3 regions of the Cyanobium sp. L1E-Cus genome follow, and region 3 is predicted to be linked to each of the others. Evidence: predicted binding sites of a transcription regulator. Region 3 holds the regulator's gene; each other region holds the start of a gene.
What was found. The regulator NtcA, encoded in region 3, controls nitrogen genes in cyanobacteria. The targets are predictions, from matches to a motif close to GTANCNNNNGNTAC.
Positions count from the first base shown of each region.

Region 1: a site for NtcA is predicted at 1,794-1,807, ahead of KBZ22_RS08285 (ammonium transporter). Genes of this name have one in related genera too.
Region 2: a site for NtcA is predicted at 1,489-1,502, ahead of KBZ22_RS05885 (ammonium transporter). Genes of this name have one in related genera too.

Region 1 is NZ_JAGQBS010000007.1:68,440-75,811, reverse strand. It holds gene groL (chaperonin GroEL) at 9-1,643, shown strand; gene KBZ22_RS08285 (ammonium transporter) at 1,858-3,129, shown strand; gene msrB (peptide-methionine (R)-S-oxide reductase MsrB) at 3,126-3,608, opposite strand; gene secG (preprotein translocase subunit SecG) at 3,622-3,852, opposite strand; gene gpmI (2,3-bisphosphoglycerate-independent phosphoglycerate mutase) at 3,876-5,459, opposite strand; gene pyrR (bifunctional pyr operon transcriptional regulator/uracil phosphoribosyltransferase PyrR) at 5,675-6,211, shown strand; gene KBZ22_RS08260 (ferredoxin-thioredoxin reductase variable chain) at 6,230-6,448, opposite strand; gene KBZ22_RS08255 (hypothetical protein) at 6,492-7,334, opposite strand.
Region 2 is NZ_JAGQBS010000004.1:246,162-253,533, forward strand. It holds gene KBZ22_RS05875 (glutathione S-transferase family protein) at 1-487, opposite strand, end outside; gene KBZ22_RS05880 (phycocyanin subunit beta) at 581-1,099, shown strand; gene KBZ22_RS05885 (ammonium transporter) at 1,563-3,014, shown strand; gene KBZ22_RS05890 (P-II family nitrogen regulator) at 3,027-3,365, shown strand; gene gorA (glutathione-disulfide reductase) at 3,558-4,901, shown strand; gene KBZ22_RS05905 (cation-transporting P-type ATPase) at 4,898-6,463, opposite strand; gene KBZ22_RS05910 (cation-transporting P-type ATPase) at 6,476-7,372, opposite strand, start outside.
Region 3 is NZ_JAGQBS010000006.1:19,252-26,623, reverse strand. It holds gene KBZ22_RS07150 (alpha-mannosidase) at 1-1,117, shown strand, start outside; gene psbN (photosystem II reaction center protein PsbN) at 1,121-1,273, opposite strand; gene psbH (photosystem II reaction center phosphoprotein PsbH) at 1,396-1,596, shown strand; gene KBZ22_RS07135 (TatA/E family twin arginine-targeting protein translocase) at 1,596-1,892, shown strand; gene pth (aminoacyl-tRNA hydrolase) at 1,876-2,505, shown strand; gene KBZ22_RS07125 (DUF3146 family protein) at 2,510-2,767, shown strand; gene KBZ22_RS07120 (resolvase) at 2,764-3,240, opposite strand; gene KBZ22_RS07115 (DUF3084 domain-containing protein) at 3,237-4,454, opposite strand; gene ntcA (global nitrogen regulator NtcA) at 4,489-5,229, opposite strand; gene KBZ22_RS07105 (cob(I)yrinic acid a,c-diamide adenosyltransferase) at 5,471-6,109, shown strand; gene dcd (dCTP deaminase) at 6,109-6,702, shown strand; gene thyX (FAD-dependent thymidylate synthase) at 6,719-7,372, opposite strand, start outside.

The DNA of each region.
Region 1 (7,372 bases), on a different contig from region 3:
CGCCTTCCATGGCTAAGCGCATTATTTACAACGAGAACGCTCGCAGAGCTCTCGAAAGAGGTATCGACATTCTGGCTGAGGCCGTTGCTGTCACCCTTGGACCCAAGGGCCGCAACGTGGTCCTGGAGAAAAAGTTTGGTGCTCCCCAGATCATCAACGACGGCGTCACCATCGCCAAGGAAATTGAGCTCGAAGACCACATCGAGAACACCGGTGTTGCCCTGATCCGTCAGGCCGCCTCCAAAACCAACGATGCCGCCGGCGACGGCACCACCACCGCCACTGTTTTGGCCCATGCCATGGTCAAGGCAGGCTTGCGCAACGTGGCTGCAGGCGCCAATGCGATCACCCTCAAAAAGGGCATCGATAAGGCTTCCGATTTCCTCGTAGGCAAGATCAAGGAGCACGCCAAGCCCATCTCCGACTCCAGCGCCATCGCCCAAGTGGGCACCATCTCCGCCGGCAACGACGAAGAGGTAGGTCGCATGATCGCCGATGCGATGGACAAGGTCGGTAAGGAAGGTGTGATCTCCCTGGAAGAAGGGAAATCGATGACCACCGAGCTGGAGGTCACCGAAGGCATGCGCTTCGACAAGGGCTACATCTCGCCCTATTTCGCCACCGACACCGAGCGCATGGAAGCGGTGCTCGAAGAGCCCTACATCCTGCTCACCGATAAGAAGATCGGTTTGGTGCAGGACCTGGTGCCCGTGCTTGAGCAGATCGCCCGTACAGGCAAGCCCCTGCTGATCATTGCCGAGGACATCGAGAAGGAAGCCCTAGCCACCCTCGTTGTGAACCGCCTGCGCGGCGTGCTCAACGTGGCGGCAGTCAAGGCCCCTGGTTTCGGTGATCGCCGCAAGGCCATGCTCGAGGACATCGCCGTTCTCACCAACGGTCAGCTGATCACCGAGGACGCCGGTCTCAAGCTTGAGAACGCCAAATTGGAGATGCTGGGCACCGCCCGCCGCATCACCATCAACAAGGACACCACCACCATCGTGGCCGAAGGCAACGAAGTGGCCGTCAAGGCGCGCTGCGAGCAGATCCGCAAGCAGATGGACGAAACCGACTCCTCCTATGACAAGGAGAAGCTGCAGGAGCGTCTTGCCAAGCTGAGCGGCGGTGTGGCCGTGGTCAAGGTGGGTGCCGCCACCGAGACTGAGATGAAGGACAAGAAGCTGCGCCTGGAAGACGCCATCAACGCCACCAAGGCGGCTGTTGAAGAAGGCATCGTTCCTGGTGGTGGCACCACCTTGGCCCACCTGGCCCCCGCCCTCGAGGAGTGGGCTGCGGCCAACCTCTCTGGCGAGGAGCTGATCGGCGCCCACATCGTGGCCTCCGCGCTGACCGCACCCTTGATGCGCATCGCTCAAAACGCTGGCGTCAATGGCGCTGTCGTGGCTGAGAACGTGCGCAACAAGCCCTTCAACGAGGGCTACAACGCCGCCACCGGCGAGTACGTCGACATGCTGGCTGCCGGTATCGTCGACCCCGCCAAGGTGACCCGCTCCGGTCTGCAAAATGCCGCCTCCATCGCCGGCATGGTGCTGACCACCGAGTGCATCGTGGCTGATATGCCAGACAAGAAAGATGCTGCTCCCGCCGGTGGCGGCATGGGCGGCGGCGACTTCGACTATTGACAGCGAGATGGGTGCCTTCGAGGCCCCTCTCCGTCATCGTCAGCGAGGGCAGAAGGGTTTTCCTTCTGCCCTTTTTTTGTTCGTTTCCGTTCAGCCAAGCGGGCCCATCCATCCCAGCTGTATCGGTTGCCACCTTTAAAGGCTCTTTTGGTAGCGGTTGCTACTGGCTGCTGATCCGTTGGTCTTCAGGGTGGCGCCTGGTTTTGGCTCAGCTGTGCCGCTTCTGTTTGCAACCGATCTGGCCCTTCGCAGTGCCAACAATGGTTTTGTGTTGGTGAGTGCCGCCCTGGTGCTGATGATGACGCCAGCTCTGGCCCTCTTTTATGCGGGCTTTGTTCGCAGCCGCAACGTGCTTAACACCATGGTGATGAGCTTCACCGCCATGGCCCTGGTGAGTGTGCTCTGGGTGTTGTTCGGCTACAGCCTGGCCTTCTCTCCCGGCAGCGGTCCCCTGGCTCCGTTCATCGGCGGGTTGCAGTGGGCGGGGCTCAGCAATTGGTCGGCTCCCTATGGGGATGGGCAACTCAGTCACGGTGCCGTTGCCCTGTTCCAGGTCACCTTTGCGATCATCACTCCGGCGCTGATTTCCGGTGCGGTGGTGGAGCGGATGCATTTCCGCGCCTGGATGGTGTTTCTGCTGCTCTGGAGCACCTTCATCTATCTACCCCTGGCCCACATGGTGTGGGGCCCCGGTGGGTTCTTGGGTAGCTCCGGCCTCGGTGCTATCGACTTCGCCGGTGGCCTGGTGGTGGAACTGGCCTCGGGCGTGGCCGCCGCCGTTGCTGCCTTGGTGGTGGGCCGGCGTCGCAGTGGGGGCGTGGGCTATGCCGCCCCACCCCACAACGTGCCCTTCATCCTGTTTGGGGCGGGCCTGCTCTGGTTCGGCTGGTTTGGCTTCAATGGTGGTAGCGGCCTGGTGGCAGGCAATTTGGCCTCCCTTGCCTGCCTCACCACCAATACCGCTGCCGCTGCCGCTGCCCTGGGCTGGATGCTGCTGGAAACATGGCAGCGCGGCAAGCCCACTGCCGTGGGTGTGGCTACCGGCGCCGTGGCCGGCCTAGTGGCGATCACCCCAGCGGCTGGCTATGTGAGCCCTCTGGCGGCTGTGTTGATCGGCTTTGCGGCGGCCCTGGTTTGCAGCTATGCCATGCAACTCAAGAATCGCTGGCGGCTCGATGACAGCCTCGATGTGCTGCCGGTGCATGGCGTGGCCGGGTTGCTCGGCACTCTGCTAACTGGCGTGTTCACGTTGAAAAGCCTCAATCCCGCTGGCGCAGATGGACTGCTAGTCGGTCAGCCAGGTCAGCTCTGGATTCAGCTCAAGGCCGCAGGATTCACAATTCTTTTTGTTGGAGTAGGCACGTATGTGATTCTTCTACTGATTCGCCTGGTGATGCCCCTGCGTGTTAACGACATTCAGGAACAGCAGGGCCTCGATATCAATGCTCACGGCGAAGAGGCCTACAACGGCGAATACACCGGTTAACCGGTGATGAAATTGAGGGCTGCGCCGTTGTTGCAGTAGCGCTTGCCACTGGGCTTAGGGCCGTCGTCAAACACGTGGCCCTGATGGCCGCCGCAGCGCCGGCAGTGGTATTCGGTGCGGGGCACGATCAACTTGAAGTCCACCTTGGTGGCGATCCCGTTGGGCAGCGGTTGCCAGAAGCTGGGCCAGCCGGTGCCGCTCTCGTATTTGGCCTTGGAGCTAAAGAGGGGCAGGGCGCAGCCAGCACAAACGAAAGTGCCTGGGCGTTTTTCGCTATTCAAGGGGCTGGAGAAGGGCCTTTCGGTGCCTTCCTGGCGGAGCACGTTATAAGCGGCAGGGTTGAGACGTTTCTTCCAGCTGGCTTCGCTGAGCTGCCAGGCGGGATCTTGGGCCTTGGAAGCTGCTTCGGCGCGGGAGACGCCAGTGAAGAAGGCACCCAGGCTTGATCCCAGGGCTACCAGCAGATTGCGTCGCGGCATTGGCGTCACAGACCTAACCGAGCCAGCCGGCGCTGAGCACAACGGCCAGGCCAAGAAAAATTGCTAGCAAGGTCCAGCTGATGCGGTTGAGGGTGGCTTCGGCGCTACGGGCACTGGTGAACATCGAACCGCCGCTAGCGGCCAGCCCGCCCATGCCATCGCCCTTGGGGCTATGTAGTAGCACGCTGATGATCAGCAGAACGCCACTGCCAATCCACACCCATGACAAAACTGAAGTGATCATGGGCCTCTTTGAATAGAGGCAGATTAAACGCCCAGGGTCTGGGGGATGGGACTGGATGCGGCTGCGGTCCCAGTTGCCAGGATCAGTGATTCACCGCTCATGGTTGCGGGCTTGGGCAGGTGCAAGATCTCGAGCAGGGTCGGGGCGATGTCGGCTAAGCCGCCATGGTCACGCAGCGACACGTTGGTGCCGTGGCCGGGCAGCTTGCGTTTCTCGCCCTCCACCAAAATCACGGGCACGGGGTTTGTGGTGTGAGCAGTCCAAGGGCGACCATCTGGGCCCTCCATCACTTCGGCATTGCCGTGGTCTGCGGTGATCAGCAGCGTGCCTCCCATGCGGTTGGTGGCCTCCATCAGCTTTCCTACACAGGTGTCGACAGTGGTGATTGCTTCAGTGGTGGCTTTCATTTTGCCGGTGTGCCCCACCATGTCCGGATTGGCGTAATTGATTACCACCAACGAGTAAATGCCCTTTTTGATTGCGGCAATACAGCTTTCAGTGAGCTCGCCGGCGGACATTTCCGGGGATAGGTCGTAGGTAGCCACCCGGGGGGAGGGGACTAGGTGGCGATCTTCTCCAGGGAAGGCCTGCTCAATTCCCCCATTCATGAAATAGGTGACGTGAGGATATTTTTCGGTTTCAGCTGTGCGGAACTGGCGCAGCCCCGAGTTCGAAACCACTTGGCCCAGTAAGCCATCGAGAGATTCGGGCGGAAAAGCCACCGCTACGGGCAAGCCCCTTTCGTATTGGGTGAAGGTGACCACATCCAGTTGGGCTTGGCGCTGCCGCGAGAAGTCGTCAAATTCCGGCAAAACCAGGGCGCGGATCAACTGGCGCACCCGGTCGGGCCGGAAGTTGAAACACACCAGAGCGTCTCCGCTCTTGATCAATCCCTCCGCCAATCGCAACGGCTCGAGGAATTCGTCGCCGATCTCTTGGGCGTAGGAGGCGTGGATGGCGTTGACCGGGCTGAGCTCGGATATCTCGCTTGGTTCGGTTAAGAGTCGATAGGCCTTCTCAGTGCGCTCCCAGCGGTTATCGCGATCCATTGCCCAGTAGCGGCCGCAGAGGGTAGCGATTCGGCCCACGCCGGCCCGACTGATCTGCTCTTGAACCTGGGTGACGAATCGGGGGGCACTGCTCGGGTCCGTGTCCCGGCCATCGGTGATCACGTGGATGCAGACATCCTTGAGACCGCGGCTCGCGGCCCATTGCAACAAACCCCCTAGGTGGGTGATGTGACTGTGCACGCCCCCATCGGAGCACAGGCCGATCAGGTGCAGGCAGCCGCCCTTGAGAAGTAGGCGGTCGGCTAAGGAATTGAGCGCAGGGTTGGCGGCCAAGCTGCCGTCCTTGACAGCTTGGCTGATCCGCACCAGCTCCTGGCGAATGATTCGACCGGAGCCGATTGTGAGATGGCCCACCTCAGAATTGCCCATCTGATGATCTGGCAGGCCGACAGCGGCGCCGCTGGCCTCAATCAGGGTGTGGGGGTAGGCGTGCCAGAGGGCATCCATCACCGGGGTGCTGGCAGCACGTATGGCGTTGTGATCGGCTTCGTGGCTGTAACCCCAGCCATCCAAAATGGCGAGTACGACCGGGGCCACAGAGGATGAAGCCCTAGAGGCCGATGCTGGGCCTGGCACCAGGGTGGATTGCTGCTGGGAGGGAATAGTCGTCACCCGTCTCGCCTAGCGACGTTGAACCAACGCCTTCCAAAACCAACTTACAGTGCAAATGTGCTGCGATCCCAACTGCTTCCCTCGGGGTCAGCCTTTGGTCACACAGCCAACCAGCCCTAGCCGACTTGCCTGATTCCCTAATGCATCGGCTCGAACTGCTCTCGGCCCTGGATTTGGGCCGCACCCTTGACCGGCTTGCCTCCCAGGTGTTGGAAGGCGTGGCCGATAGCAGCTCCTTGGTGCTTCTCGGCATACCCACCCGTGGAGTGGCGTTGGCTGAGGTTTTGGCCTCCCGCTTGGCAGTCTTAGCCGGCCATCCGATCGACCAAGGCAGTGTCGATCCCACCTTTCATCGAGATGACCTGGAGCGAGTCGGCACCCGTTTGGGCCAGCCCACCGATTTGCCCGTGGCTCTGGATGGGCGCCAGGTGGTGTTGGTGGATGACGTGATCTTTACGGGGCGCACTGTGCGGGCGGCACTTGAAGCCTTGCAAGCCTGGGGGCGGCCCAAGCGGGTCAGCTTGCTGGCCATGGTGGATCGCGGTCACCGGGAGCTGCCGATCCAGCCTGATTTCTGTGGAAAGCTAGTGCCCACCAGTCGCCAAGAATCAATCCAGCTCTGCCTACAGGAGATCGATGGCGAGGAGGGGGTGTTCCTGCTGCGGCCGGAGCTCTAACGAGATTCAGGCAAGCGATCAGGCGGGAGCCAGCTCATCTGAGCGGAAATGGGCCCGAAATTTGCCGAAGGCAACTACCACCGGCAAGGTTGGGCTGATCACCCGGCCCTTCCACTCGTTGAGCACGGTGACCACCTCACCCTGTTGGCCTTTGAGATCGAAGGCGACCCCGCGGTGCTGGGGGTGGTGGTATACGACCACGCTTTGGGAGACCTGAACCTGATCACCTGCCTGCATGGCTCCAGAGCTTCATCGCGGGGCCAATCTTGTCACGCGCCAATCACCGCTTGCTGGATCGGCGCTGACAGGCCGTCTCCGGCCCGGCCTCAACCACCTGTCCACCTAAGGCCCGACAGGCCTCCTGGAACGCGGACCACTCGTCCATACCCTGGGAGATCCGTTGGCGCACCTGGGCATCGAGTTGGGCGGCGGGCACGGTGTGGGGCAGCTGGCCATGGGCGTCGTGTTCGCGCTCCTGCACTGACAGGCCTTCGATGCCCTTCTGCACCTTGGCTTGTAGGCCGCGGCTCTGGGTTTTCCACCAGGGATGGTCGATGCGGGTGAGGGCCTCGAGGGCCTCCCACCAGCGCTTTTGCTCTGTGAGGCCCTTGGCCCGCTCCAGCTGCAGCCGGTTGCGAGTCCAGTTTTCACTGAGTTTGTCGCCCAGGCTGTCGCCGTCGGCCCGGTGGTCATCGCCCATCACAGCCAGGATCTTCAGGGCTGCAGGTAGGTCGCCCTCCTGGAAGCGGGTCATGGCGCGCTGCTGCAGGTTTTGCTGCCACACCAGCAGCCGCTGGCGGTCGGCTTCGCTGCCGGTAAGGGAGTTCACCAGTTGCAATTGCAACTGCAGAGCCTCGCCCCAGCGCTCCTGCTGCCAGAGCTGGGCCGCTTTGCGGCGCCGGCAGCTGCCTTGTTCGGCAGGGGCCTGCCCCCCCAGCCAGCGCAGGGCTTCGAGCTGTTCGCTGTAGCGCAGGCAGGCTTCTAAGTCGCCGCTCCTTGCCGCCTGCTCCAACCGTTGCGGCAGCTGCTGCTCCCACCAGTAGGTCGCCCCAATGCCGCAGGCCACAAGACCCAGGGTGAGACCCAGCCAGAAACGGGGCAGCCTGTGGCGGCGTAGGGCCAAGGCAAATACGGAAATATGAAACTTAGTTTTATGGACGC
Region 2 (7,372 bases), on a different contig from region 3:
GGGCGGACCGCAGCCCCGGGCTGCAGAGCCATTGGCACCATGCCCGGAACAACAATCGCTCCAACTGGCGCAGGGGCACCACCGCCGGGTCGTTCATGCCGGGCCCTAGGGGCCCGAAGGCCCCCTCGAGGGCTTCAAGAATGCGATCGCTCTCAGTGATCAGGCGGCCATCGAGCTCAAGCGCCGGCAGCATCCCCGAAGGAACTAGCCGTTTGAACCAAGCCTCCTTTTCGCCGTAGCAAAACATGGTGACCTTGCGAATCCGGTAGGGGATCCGCTTCTCTTCGAGCCAAAGCCACACCTTCTGGCAGTAGGGGCACCAGGCATGGTGGTCGCGGAAAAGAGTGACCCGCACTGCCTCCTCCGGCTGACCAAACAAACGCAGCCGGGCCTGGGCGCTGGTGGGACCGTTGACTGGATCGGCTGGGGACGCACCGAAGCGTTCGAGCTCTTGCCAATCGAGCACTCCCTGGGCTGTCGACGCCATCCCTATCGCTGCAGCAGCCTTGGTTCTAGGAGCTCGCGGGGTGCTCGGTGGCCTAACTAACTTTCAAGAGCGAAGTTTCATACCAGAGATCCAATGTTCGACGCCTTCACCAAGGTTGTTGCCCAGGCTGATGCCCGTGGCGAATTCATCAACGCCGGCCAGATCGATGCCCTCGCAGCGATGGTTGCCGAAAGCAACAAGCGCATGGATACGGTGAACCGCATCACCTCCAACGCTTCTGCCATCGTTACCAACGCTGCCCGCGATCTCTTCGATCAGCAGCCCGCCTTGATCTCTCCAGGTGGCAACGCCTACACCAGCCGCCGCATGGCTGCTTGCCTGCGCGACATGGAGATCATCCTTCGCTACGTCACCTATGCCGTTTTCACTGGCGATGCTTCCGTGCTGGAAGACCGCTGCCTCAACGGCCTGCGTGAGACCTACCTCGCCCTCGGCGTTCCTGGCGCTTCTGTGGCAGAAGGCGTTCGCAAAATGAAGGACGCTGCTATCTCGATCGCTAACGATCGCAACGGCATCACCCCTGGCGATTGCTCCGCCCTGATGTCCGAAGTTGGCACCTACTTCGACCGCGCTGCTGCTGCAGTCGGCTGATTGGGCACAAGCCCAGCAATGTCCCTCTGGGAGGAGCCCAACAGCTCACCCAGAGAGTTTTTTGGTTTCCGGTTGCACTGGAGATCAAGAGCCAAGGGATGGGGCCAGGCAGCTCAGCTGAAGACCTCAATAGTGAGCATCAGGGCATCAATCACGAAGGATTGTTTCACTCAGCCGCAGACAACTAACTCGTGAACCGATCTAACCGTGAACGGATCCAACATCACAAAAATCTGAGGACCAGTCATGGAGTTGCCCAGTTAGCCCTCCAGACCCACTCTGCCGTCGATCCTCGGCGGCACCTCCGGCGGCTTCTAGTCAGCGATGTCCGTCCCAAGATTGGGCTGCCAGCCAACTCAGGGCGGAAGGGATCAGCGTTCTCGTGAACGGTGTCATTTGCTACCCACAGGACTGCAGCGCTGCACGATTGTGGCCTGGTGAACATTAGAGGTCACCTTCCTTCATGGCCCAAGTCCCCATCGCTGGCGGCGGTCCAACCCCGCTCGCTGTCTTTGATCGATTCCGCACCCAGCTTCTCGCCAAGGTTCAGGAGCCTGAACTGAAGCGTTACGCCGTGATGCTGCTCGCCTTTGGTGCTGGCCTTCTGCCGCTGATGGCAGGCTCCGCCAAGGCAGCCTTGGCGAAGGTCCCCACCGACGGCGCCGACACCCTCCTGATGCTGATGGGTTCAGCCCTGGTTCTACTTATGACCCCAGGCCTGGCGTTCTTCTACGGCGGCTTCACCCGCGCCAAGAACGTGCTCAACACCATGATGATGAGCTTTTTCCTGATGGGGCTCATCGGTGTCGTCTGGGTTGTGATCGGCTACTCCCTCTCCTTCGACACCGGCTTCGGCAGCCCCTTCATCGGTGGTCTCGGCCAGATGTGGCTCAACGGCGTGGGCGGTGAGCTCGGTGATGCTCCACTAGCTGATGGTTTCGCCATCTCCGCTTCCTCCTTCGCCCTTTTCCAGGGCATGTTCGCGATCATCACCCCGGCGCTTATTTCCGGCGCCCTTGTGGAGCGGATCAACTTCAAGGCCTGGTTCTGGTTCTCCCTGCTCTGGAGCCTGTTCATCTACTGCCCCATGTGCAAGATGGTTTGGGGCGGTGGATACATCGGTCCCTTTGGTGAGATCGGCGCCATCGACTTTGCCGGCGGCACAGTTGTTCACATTGCTGCAGGCGTGGCGGCTCTGGTGGCCACTGCGATTGTGGGTCCGCGCAGCGGCTTCCCAGGCAGCAAGCGTCCTCCCCACAACGTGCCCTTCATCCTCTTGGGTGCAGGCCTGCTCTGGTTCGGCTGGTTCGGCTTCAACGGCGCCAGCTACTTCGCTGCTAAGGGTGCCGGCTTCTCCTTCCTGACCACCACCCTGTCGGCCTCAACGGCCCTGCTCACCTGGTGCTTGATTGAGTGGTTCCGTGATGGCAAACCCACCGCCGTGGGAGCCGCCACCGGCGCCGTGGCTGGTCTGGTGGGCATCACCCCCGCCGCAGGCTTCGTCTACATGCCCCAGGCTCTAATCATCGGTGCGGCGACCTCCATCGCCTGCTATATCGCAGTTCAGGTGAAGTCGGCCATCAACTTTGATGACTCCCTCGATGCCTTCGCCGTCCACGGCGTAGGTGGCACGGTGGGAGCCCTGCTCACCGGCGCCCTAGCCATCCCTGCCCTGGTGCCGGCCGACTACTTCCCCAAATCGGCAGCAATCCTCGCCAGCGGCGGCAACACCGCCCTGTTCGTGGCCCACGTCAAGGCCGTGCTGATCAGCTACGGGTTTGTCGGCATCGGCACCGCGGTCATTCTCTGGATCGTTGGCGCCACGGTGGGCCTGCGGGTCACTCCTGAGCAGGAAGAACGTGGTCTCGACTTCGTCGCCCACGGGGAAGAGGCTTACGACCCCACGACCAACTGAAGCTGAATCACCATGAAAATGATCACGGCAATGGTCCGCCCTTCCAAGGTGGAAGCAATCAAAACAACCCTCGTCGGCCTCGATGTGGTCGGCATGACTCTTGTCGATGTCCGCGGTTTCGGTCGACAGAAGGGTCAGGTGGAGCGCTACCGCGGCAACGAGTTCACCGTTGACTTCCTACCCAAGTCCAAGATCGTTGTGGTGGTGACTGACGACAAGTTAGAAGCCACCCTCACTGCCATCCTCGAGGCCGCCCGAACCGGCGAAATCGGTGATGGCAAGATCTTCGTCACCCCCGTTGAGGAAGCCATCCGCATCCGCACCGGTGAGCGCGGCGACACGGCGATCTGAGCACCCACCTCTTGATTTGATGTGGTGTTCCCATCTGGGACACCTCAACTGCCCCCCGTCAGGGGGGCTTTTTTATGGCTGCTGACAATGCCACCAGCTTCCCTGGATTCGTCGCTGAGCTGGGGAGCACCCTTCCGCCCAAGGACTTCACGCCATAGCGTGAGGACCTCCATTCCTTCATCTCCAAGCCCCATGAACAGCTCCTACGACCTGATCGTGCTGGGGGCCGGTTCGGGTGGTCTAGCTGCTGCCAAACGGGCCGCTGCCCATGGCGCCCGGGTGGCGATCGTGGAGGGCGATCGGGTGGGCGGCACCTGCGTGATCCGCGGCTGCGTGCCTAAGAAGCTGCTGGTTTATGGCTCCGCCTATAAACACTTGCTTGCAGATGCAGCCAGCTATGGCTGGGAAATCGAGGGGATTCGCCGCAACCCCAGCACCCTGCTGGCCAATGTGCGCACCGAGGTGGATCGTCTCAATCAGCTGCACCTCGGCTTTGTTGAGAAAGCGGGGGTAGAGCTGGTGCGCGGCTGGGGCTGCTTTGAAGACGCTCACACCATTGCCGTTGGCGAGCGCCGCCTGCGGGCCGAGCGCATCTTGATTGCGGTGGGGGGGCGGCCCCAGCGGCCAGCGATTCCAGGGGCAGAGCTGGGCTGGGTGAGCGATGAGATGTTTCTGCTGGAGCAGCTGCCAGAGCGCATTGTGGTGGTGGGAGCTGGCTTCATCGCCTGTGAATTCGCCTGCATCCTCAATGGCCTTGGCGTGGCAGTGACCCAGCTGGTGCGCGGCAATCATTTACTGCGGGGCTTTGATCTTGAAGCTGCCAAGGCGGTCCAGGAGGGCATGGAGCAAGAGGGTGTTGAGATTCTCTTTGCCCACAGTCCTGCAGCTATCACTGGCAGTGCCGGCAACCTCAGCGTCCACACCGAGGCTGGCGAAATCATTCCTTGCGGTGGGGTGTTGCTTGCCACCGGCAGGCGCCCTTTCCTGGAGGGCCTGCGCCTTGAGGCAGCGGCTATCGCCACTGAGGCCAATCGCATTCCGGTGGATAGCGAGCAGCGAACAAACGTGCCCCACATCTATGCAGTTGGCGATGTCACCGACCGCATCAACCTCACCCCGGTTGCCATTGATGAGGGACGCGCTTTTGCCGACAGTGTCTATGGCACTAGCCCGCGCCAGGTTGACCACAGCCTGGTGGCCTGTGCGGTGTTCAGTCAGCCGGAGTTGGCCAGTGTGGGGCTCAGCGAAGAGGAGGCGATCCAGCGCCACGGCCCTGAGGGCGTGCGGGTGCATCGGGCCCGTTTCCGGCCGATGAGCCAGGCCTTGCCGGCCCGGGGGCCCAGGGTATTGCTCAAGTTGGTGGTGGAGCTGGAAAGCGGCAAGGTGCTGGGCTGCCACATGGTCGGCGAGCACAGCGCTGAAATTATCCAGATGGCAGCCATCGCCATTGGCATGGGCGCCACCAAGGCCGACTTTGATCGCACCATGGCCCTGCACCCCTCGGTTGCCGAGGAGTTTGTGACCATGCCGAACTAGGCCGGGAGCCGGCTTTTGCGCCAATCATCCGCCAGCATCACCACAAGTGGCGCTAGCAAGATCATCGGCAGGGCCCGGCTGTCAATTGGCACCATCGCCGCTAGCCGCGCCAGGGGCGGCCAATAGAGCAATAGCGCTGTGAAGAGAATTTCAGCTGCTATGCCAAGCCAAAGCAGGGGATTGCGGCGCCAGCCCTGCTGCACCAAGTTGACGAAGGCGGAGCGATGCTCACTGCGGCAGGCCATCCCCACACCCTGCTGCTGCCAGCTGAGCAGGTAGGCCGTCATCGACACCACGGCTTCGCTCAGGCCCAGCACCAGATAGGCGCGCAGCATCAGGGGCCGATCCAGCAGCGGCGCCGAGCGGCGCCGGGGCGGTTGGCGCATCAATCCAGATTCGGGCGCCTCGGCGCCTAGCCCTAGGGCGGGTAGTAAATCGGTGCCCAGATCCACCGCCAGGATTTGCAGCACGGTTAGGGCCGCCGGGATTTGCACGGTCACCATGGCTAGAAACGGAGCCATCTCGGCCACGTTGCTAGCCAGCACGTAGGGCAGGAACTTGCGAATGTTGGCCACAACCCCGCGGCCAAAGCGCACAGCCGTGACGATCGTGGCGAAGTTGTCGTCTAGCAGCACCACATCGGCGGCCTCCCTTGCCACATCGGTGCCCACCAGGCCCATAGCTATGCCCACATCGGCCGCCCGCAAAGCCGGGGCATCATTAACTCCATCGCCAGTGACTGCAACCACTTCGCCGAGGGAGCGGTAGGCCTGCACAAGCCGCAGCTTCTGCTCCGGGGCCATCCGGGCAAACACCAGCCGGTTGCGGTATTTGAGCAACTGGCGCAGGTGCACATCGCTGATCAGTTCGAGCTGGTCGCCCTGGATCACCCGCACCGGATCGGCCTGGGGGTGGTTGTCGCCCTTGGCCGGCATATCCAGCAGGCCGATCTGGCGCGCTATGGCCTGGGCGGTGAGGCCGTAGTCGCCAGTCACCATCGTGACCTTGATCCCAGCCTGGTTACACTGGCGAATCGCCTCAGGCACCTCCGGCCGGGGCGGGTCGTAGAGCGCGATCAAGCCCAACAAGCTGAGCTTTTGCTCCAGTTGATCGGCTGGGGCTTGCCCCTCCGCGGCCTCGAGCCGGCGCTGGGCCACGGCGATGACGCGGTAGCCGCGGCATGCAAGGTCGTCGTTGGCGGCCACTGCCTGGGCTCGGCCCTCTGGGCTACAGCGCTCCAGCAGCTCCAGGGGTGCCCCTTTGGTGATCAGCTGCAGGCCGGCCTCGGTGGCCACGATCACGCTCATTCGGCGCCGATGGGAATCAAATGGCAACTCCCGGCTGCGGGGATGGCGCTGCTGATGCACCTCGAGGCCCAGCTCTCGAGCCTGGGCTGCCACCAGCAGGGCCGTTTCAGTGGGATCGCCGAGGGCTCGGCTGCCGTCACCGCTGGCTTTGAGCTGGGCGTTTGAACAAAGGCAGGCCGCCAGCAACAGCTCGGCTTCTCCACCTCGATCAATCACTTGCTTCTCGGCTGCCTGGGGCAGCCAGATCTCCTCCACCGCCATGCGGTTTCAGGTGAGGGTGCCGGTTTTATCGCTGCAGATCACGCTTACCGAGCCGAGGGTCTCCACGACTGCAAGCCTCCGCACCAGTGCTTTCTGACTGGCCATGCGCTGCACGTTGATCGCCAGGGCCAAGGTGACCGTGGGCAGCAAGCCCTCGGGCACGTTGGCAACGATGATTCCCACAGCGAACACCAGGCTTTCGAGGGGACCCATCCCCACAAACAGAAGGCTGAGGCTGAAGGTGATCGCCCCCATGATTAAGGCGATGGCTGTGATGGTGCGCACGATGTGGCCCACCTGCTGCTCCAAGGTGCTGATGCCCCTGGTTGTGGCGGCGGTGAGGTGGGCCACATGGCCGAATTCAGTTTCACCGCCGGTGGCGTAAACGATGGCCTCGCCGCGACCGCCGGCCACGCTGGTGCCCGCCAAAACCAGATTGGCCCGTTCCCGGGTCGGGATCAGAACAACTTTGCCTGCCGGAGGTGAGTCGATGGCATCGGCATGGCGCGCCACTGGCTGGGATTCGCCAGTGAGCACCGAGAGATCCAGGCTCAGTTCGTTGGCCTGGATCAGGCGCGCATCGGCGGGCACCTGGTCTCCCTCCTCCAGCAGGATTCGGTCGCCCGGCACGAGCAGCTCGGCATCTAGCTCGGTGAGTTCACCGTTGCGCCAGAGCCGCACCTGGCGGGGTAGGGATCGCTTCAGCGCCGCCAGGGTGCGCTCGGCTTGGTAGTCCTGCCAGAAGGAAAACAGGCCGTTGACCAGCACTACTGCCCAAATAGCCCAGCCCAGCTGGGGCGTGCCCGCTGCAAATGCCAGGGCGCCAGCCACCCAGAGCAGCAGGGCCATGAAGTGCACCAGTTGATCGACAAACCTCAGCAGCAGGGAACGGCGGCGCTGGCT
Region 3 (7,372 bases):
GGCCGCCCTGCCCCTAGAGCAAACGGTCGCAGCGGCGGCCCCTCAGGCAGCTCAGGTTGAGGCAGCTCAGGTTGAGGCGCCGGTGTGGCGAGAGGGCTGGCGCTGCGGCAACGGTTTGGTGAGTTTTGAGCTGGGGCCGCGGGGCCTCGAGCAGCTGTGGGATAGCCAGGATCAGCCCCAGTTGGCAGGCCCTCTGGCCTGGCGGCGTTTTGCCGATCGAGGTGAGTTTTGGGATGCCTGGGACATCGCCACGGGCTACCGGGACCATCCGCTGGCCTGGCAGTGGCAGGGCGAGCCGAGCTGGCTGGAGCAGGGAGAGCTGTGCACCAGTTTTGTGTGGCGGGGCCAGTGCGGGGCCAGTGCGGTGCGGCTTGAGGGGCGCTTACTTGCCAATACCCCCTGGCTCGAGCTTGTGCTCAGCGTCGACTGGCGCCAGCGCCATGAGCTGCTGCGCCTGGAGATCCCCCTGGCCCAGCCGGCCCAGCGCTGGGCGGCGGATACCTCCGGTGGGGTGCTGGAAAGGCCAGCCCAGCCGGTCACTGCCCGCGAGCAGGCCCGCTGGGAGCTGCCAGCGATCAGCTGGATCGCTTCTGTGGCTACTGGCGGCGGCTTGGCGGTGCTGCTCGATGGGCCCCAGGGGGTGTCGGCTAGTCCGGAGCAGTTGGGTGTGTCGCTGCTGCGGGCGCCTACTTGGCCCGATCCTGGCGCCGATAACGGCCTGCAGCGCCTGCGGCTGGCCCTGGCGCCCTGCCCAGCAGGCTGGTGCCGGGCCCAGGTGCCCCAGCAGGCGGTGGCCTTCAGGGAACCGCTATGGCTGCGGCCGGCGGCGGCCCAGGGCCGGCCTAAACGACATCAGGCCCTGCCTCCCCTGGGCGAGGGGCTGTTGCTACTGGGCTGCCGGCCGCTAGGGGAGTCGGGGGACGTGGTGCTCACCGTGCAGAACTGTTCCCCTTGCCGCCGTAACCTGGAGGTGGGAGAGAGCTGGCAGCTATTGGAGCGACTCGATGGCCTGGATCAGCCTCTGATTTCCCAGGGAAAGCTCTCTGAAGATCCCTGGCTGCTGGCGCCGTGGAGCCTGGGTTTTTGGCGAGTGCACCCTGATTGGGTAAGCGCTTAGCGCTCAGTCGTCGTGGTCGTCAAAGGGGTCGGTGAGGCCCTTGGAGGGCGGCCCGAAGGCTTGGTACACCCCAAAACCGGTGAGTGAAAGCAGCACCGCCAGCACGGCGAGGGCCACGGAAAGGGCCGGGGAGCTGGTGGTGGCGGTGGGGTCCATGGAGGTGGAAGGGGAATGCAGGTGACGGGTTGCGTCACAACTCTCGACGGACAACCGCGGCGCGGTACGCGAGGCCCTTACAGTACTTAAAGCGAATCCATGCCCGAGAGGCTGCAGCAGACATGGCCCAACGCACCCGCCTCGGAGACATCCTGCGGCCACTCAATTCTGAGTACGGCAAGGTCGTTCCCGGCTGGGGCACCACGCCCGTCATGGGCATTTTTATGGTGCTCTTCTTGGTGTTTCTGCTGATCATCCTGCAGCTCTACAACAAGTCCTTGCTGCTCGAGGGCATCACGGTCAACTGGAACGGCCTCGGCTGATGAACGTGTTTGGCATTGGCTTGCCTGAGCTGGCGGTAATTGCCGCCATCGGGCTGCTGGTGTTCGGACCAAAGCGCCTGCCGGAGCTCGGTAAAACCCTGGGCCGAACTCTTAAGGGTTTTCAATCGGCCTCCTCTGAGTTCGAAAAGGAGCTGCGCACGGCGATCACCACCGCCGAACCTGTTGCGGCTGACCTACCAGTTGCAGTTTCTGCAACTGAGCTTGTTTCAGCTGATGCCTCCGGGGCTGATGCTCCAGAGCTGATTGAGCAGTCTTTCGATGGTCCTGCGGCCTGAGTTGTCGTTGCAGTTGGTGGTGGGCCTGGGTAATCCCGGAGCCAAGTACTTAGGTACTCGCCACAACGTGGGCTTTATGGCCCTTGAGCGATTAGCCGATTGCGCTGGTGGTGCATCTTTTCGGCAGCAGCCCAAGCTTCAGGGCTTGGTGGCTGAGGTGGGTTCGGGGCCTTCCCGGCTGCGGCTGTTGATGCCCCAGACCTATATGAATGAAAGTGGTCGTTCGATCCGCGCAGCCCTTGACTGGTTTGGTTTAGAGCCCGCCCAGTTGCTGGTGGTGGTTGACGACATGGACCTGCCCCTCGGCAAGTTGAGACTGCGGGCTACGGGCAGTGCCGGGGGGCATAACGGCCTGCGCAGCACCATCAGCCACCTAGGTACCCAGGACTTTCCGCGGCTTCGTATTGGTATTGGCGCCCCCGCCCAAGATCCCGGCGAGCGCCGCGCCCGCACAGTTGGCCATGTGCTCGGACGCTTCACGCCTGCCGAGCAGCCCCTGCTCGAGGAGGTGCTGCGCGAGGTGGAGGCAGGTATTGGCCTGATCCAGCGCCTCGGCCTGGAGCGGGCTGGCAACCGACTTAACGGTTTTCAGCCCCAGGGCGCGGCAGCCTGAGCCGATGGCACGCCTTCCCTCCACCACTGCCCAGTTGCGGGTGCTGCACCAGAGCTTCAGCCAGCGGGTGCTGGAGGGGGAGGTGAGTGCGGGCGGCTACCAATGGAGTTTCCGCTGGGCCTTTGACCGCGGTGAACTCAGCGTTGAGCCTTCTTTGGGCAGGGCTCTGATCCAGGATGCCCTGCTGCGTTATCTGCTCAAGGTCGACTACCAGCTCGAGCCTGGCGGTGACTACATCTTTACGGTTCGGGCCCGTTTTTAAACCGATTCAGCCTCCGGCGCGGCCGGCAGCGGCCATCGCCTCAGCACCTCCTGGTTGCTGCGTTGCATAGTCACCCCGTAGTAGCGCTCTATCAGCAGCTGGGCCACCACATCGTCGATATCCCGGGGGGGCAATCGCAAGCCCGCCGGCAGCAGCCGCCTCCAGCCCCTAGGGGGCCAAAGCTGCCAGTAGCGCTCGCGGGCCGCCAGGGTGCTGCCGCTCTCATCCACCACAGCTAGGGCCAGCCGCTGCTGGCCAAGTTGGCTGCACCAGTCTTGGCTGCCGGTGCCATTTCCGAGCACAACCTGGCCAAGCCCCACTTGCTGCCAGCTTTTGAGCAGGGCGAGGCAGGCTTGTGGGGGCAGGATTGCAGCCTGCCGGATCTGGCCAACGGCAGGATCAGCCAGCACTAGACCGCATTTGCTGCGCCCGGGATCGAGGCCTGCTACCAGGCCCGCCGCAGCGCCCGTCATGGGCGGCGAGGGCCCGGCCCCGATTGGGCGGGAGATGGGGCCGCCAACCAGCGCAATTCCACTGCAATTGGGTCGGCGGTGCTGGCGCTGTTGATGGCGAGGGCCTCTAGTTGGGCAACCTGGCCCGGCTGGCGCTCGCTCAGCTCCCGGGCAAGCTTTTTAAAGCTGGCCGCATCGAACTGCAGCCCTTCCACCAATGTGCCCTGGCGCTGGGCTCGGGCATAGGCAGCGGCCAGCAGCAGGTTGAGTCGCCGCGAAACCGGCTCCAGGGCTGTGAGGTCGCCCTCGATCGTGGTGCTGGCCAGCACTTCACCTGCTTTAACTACTGGGCGGTTGGGGCGTAGGTCTGGGAAGGCAAGCACCTGGCGCTCGCCCCTCAGCACGTTGGCGGCCGAGAGAATGCTCACCACCCAGCTGCCGGGTTTGGCCAGCAGGCCTTCCAGCTTGCTGATGTCATTTTTGGGTACCAGCAGGATCTGGCGATCGGGGGGCTGGCCGGGCAGCACCCGCCTGAAGGCGTTGAGATTGGCCTGCTGCAGCAAGGCGTTGATCACCTCCTTGGCCTGCTCGGGGCGCTCAAGGGTCACCTTGGCGCTGGCCAAGGTCTGACCGCTGCTGAGCACCACGTCGCCGCGGCGCAGGGCAATCAGGTTGCTCTCCAGGTCTTTAAGTTCTTGGGCTCCGGCGCTAATCCTGCGGCGCACCTGGGCTAGTTCCGCTTCGGTGCGGCGGATTTCCGCATCCCGCCCCTTCACCTCCTGGCTGAGACGGCTGCGCTCCAGCTCCAACCGGTTGCGCTGTGCAAGAAGTGGCGCCAGCTCTTTGCGCAATTTGCTGGCGCGGGCTTGGGCCTGCTCAAAGCGCGTCTGAGCCTCGCGTTTGCCCTGTTCGGCCCGCGCCACCTGCAGGCGGCTGCTGGCTAGTTGGCTGTTGCTGCGGCTCAGTTGGCTGCGGCTGGTTTGCAGCCGTTGCTCCAGTCGATCGAGTTCAAACAGGCCCGTGCGCAGCCGCTCGCTTACCAGCAGCATCAGGCCGAGGGAGATGGCACTGATCAGGCTGCCGGTGAGCACCGTGATCAACACCGCGGTGCGGCGGGGCCGCATCCCCAACAGGCTCAAGCGCGCCTTGCCCACCAGGCTGCCGAGTCGGTCGCCCAGGGTGGAGAGCACTCCCCCCAGGGCGAGCAGAGCGAGGATCAGCAGCCAGCCCGTCACATACGTCCCCGGAGGGCCCCAGTATCCCTGGCGTTCAGCTGAAGCGCTTGGCTAGGGCGATTGGATCAAACACAGTGATCTTTTTGCGGTCGATCTGAACCAGCCCGTCGTTGCGCAGGTCGCCCAGCAGGCGAGTGATTGTGACGCGGGTGGAGCCAATCGCTTCGGCAATCGCCTGGTGGGAGAGGCGCAGATCAATCGTGATCCCTTCCGAGCTGGGCACGCCGAAATCGCGGCACAGCACCAGCAGGAAGCTCACCAGCCGCGAGCTCATGTCGCGGTGGGTGAGGGTTTCGATCATCGTTTCGGTCTGCAGTATTCGCGAAGACAGGCCCTGCAGCAGCAGCAAGCCCACGCTGGCGTCCTGCTCGATCGCCCGGCGCACGGAGGTGGCTGGTGCGGTCACCATCTCGACCCTGGTGAAGGCCACAGCGTGATAAAAACGATCGGAGCGCTGGCCGGTAAGCAGCGAGAGCACACCAAACAGGCTGTTCTCACGCAACAGGGCCACGGTGATCTCCTCGCCGGATTCATATACCCGCGACAGCCGGACCGCTCCGCGCCGCAGCAGATAGACCCGCTCGGCTGGATCGCCGGGAAAAAAAATCGTCTTGCCCCGTTCGATCGTCTCGACACTGCTGCCGGCCAGGCCCCGGATCACTTCCAACAGGGTGGGGTTGCCCTGGCCGGCGCTGCCCATGCCTGCCACCACGCCAGGAGCACCCGTCGATGGGGTGTTGGCGGTACGGCTAAATCCGTGGGTAGCGCCAACCATCAAGGTCTTGGCAAGTGCCGGGACCCTAAGGATCACCCGGGGGGCGGCTTGTAGCAATACACACGGTTTGAGACGACACCGCCGGCGCCCCTGCGCACCAGTACGTATGTTTCCGCTAGGGATGGTGTCGTTTGCTTGTGGAGCGGCCCGATCCCGCTACATTCAGCTCCGCGAGGCCATGGGCTGCTCGTGGTGCCCCAGGTCTGTTTTTCGATTTTCAAGGTTCTTATTCAGGTTGTTCATGACCGCGAGCTTGCCCGTCTCAGGCCTCACCTCCTCCTCTGGAGCTGGTTTTCCGGCGGTCCAGCACCAACCTCAGCGCTCTGGCCATCGCCCTTTGGCTGTGGCGGCTGCCGCGTCCGCCCCTTCTGCTGCGCCGGCATTGCGGCTGGTGGCCCAGTCGGAGGGCTTACTGCAAATCCATACGGCGCCTTTCCGCGGCAGTTACGGTGCCGTGCTCAGCCAGGCCCTACGTAGTGCCGGCTTGGGCAGCCGGGTGCTAGTTACTCAGTTCCTTAAGGGCGGCGTAGATCAGGGCCTCGGCAGCAGCGTCTGGCTCTGTGGGCGACTGCAATGGCTGCGGCCCGGTGTGCCCGGCTGTCTGTCAGAGCCAGCTGCCCACCAGGGGCTCGAGCTGTTGGAGGCGGTGCGCCAGGTGTGGGCCTTCAGCCGCGAGCAGCTGCTCAGTGGTGCGGTGGATCTGATGGTGCTCGATGAGCTGGGCTTGGCTGTGGAGCTGGGCTACATCGAGCAGGCTGAAGTGTTGGCAACCTTGGAGCGCCGCCCAGCCCATCTAGATGTCATTTTGACAGGGCCAGCCATGACTCCTGAGTTGATGGCCATGGCTGATCAGGTCACCCAGTTGCGCCGAGGCCTCTGATGCTGAAGAACGATCGCTGGATCAACGAGCAGGCTGGGGCAGGAATGTTGCAGCCATTTCAGTCGACCCTGGTGCGCCACCTCGATCCCGCTACGGCGGGCTCCCCGGTGCTCAGCTACGGCTGTTCTTCCTATGGCTACGACTTGCGGTTGTCGGCCAAGGAATTTTTGATCTTTCGGCATGTGCCTGGCACCGTGATGAACCCCAAGCGGTTCAACCCGGCGAACCTGGAGCCGGCGCCGCTGCACAGCGACGAAGACGGTGAGTACTTCATCCTGCCAGCCCATTCCTATGGCTTGGGAGTGGCACTGGAGAAGATGAAGGTGCCATCAAATATCACGGTGATCTGCCTGGGTAAGAGCACATACGCCCGACTAGGCATCATTGTTAATACGACGCCAGCGGAAGCCGGCTGGGAGGGTCACCTCACCCTGGAGTTCAGTAATTCTTCGGGTGCTGACTGCCGTATTTATGCAAATGAGGGAATCTGTCAGCTGCTCTTTTTTGAGGGCGATCCCTGCGAGACTACCTATCAAGATAGGGCTGGTAAATATCAGCACCAGCCCGAACGCGTCACTTTGGCAAGAATTTAGTTTCCCGCATAAAGCCCTATGGGGCGAGTCTCGCTTTATGCAAGCGGCTCTTTTCATACCAGTCAGCGAATTGGGGTGTCCAAGCCTGTAGGTGGGGCCACATCAGATCACAGAGCTCACGGATCTCCTGCTGGGCGTCGAGCTTGGCGCGCAGATCAAGGAAGTGCAGAAACGCCCGTAGGGTGAAGCTCACCACAAAGTGCTGGCGGTAGTCGAAGGGCAGGATGCCGCGGGCGTGTTCCTCGGCGAAGCCAGCCGCCAAAAGGTCGCGGTAGCGTGCCGCCGCAGCACTGCAGAGCTCCAGATCTATGTAGCGCTGCTCTTCTGTGTAGGCGTATTTTTTGCCTTGCCGGTCGCTATAGCTACCTACGGGCCGTAAATAGAACACCTCCTCCAGTTCCAGTTCACCATTGGCGGCCTTGCAGATGCGATCGCCGGTGTAGCGCATTGATTGCACGTCAAAGCTCACCCCCACCCGGTGTGTACGCGCCTGCTGCATTACCGAGTGGGGAAACCAGCCAACGTTGAGCACGATCTGGGCGTGTTCTAAGGGGCCGTAGTGACCGCGCTCGCCGGCGAGAAGTCGTTTGATGCAGATTTCTCCAGCCTTGGTTTCGTCCGGCCAGTTGGCGGAGTCTGCGGCGACAAAACCCTCGCTGTAGTCCTGGTG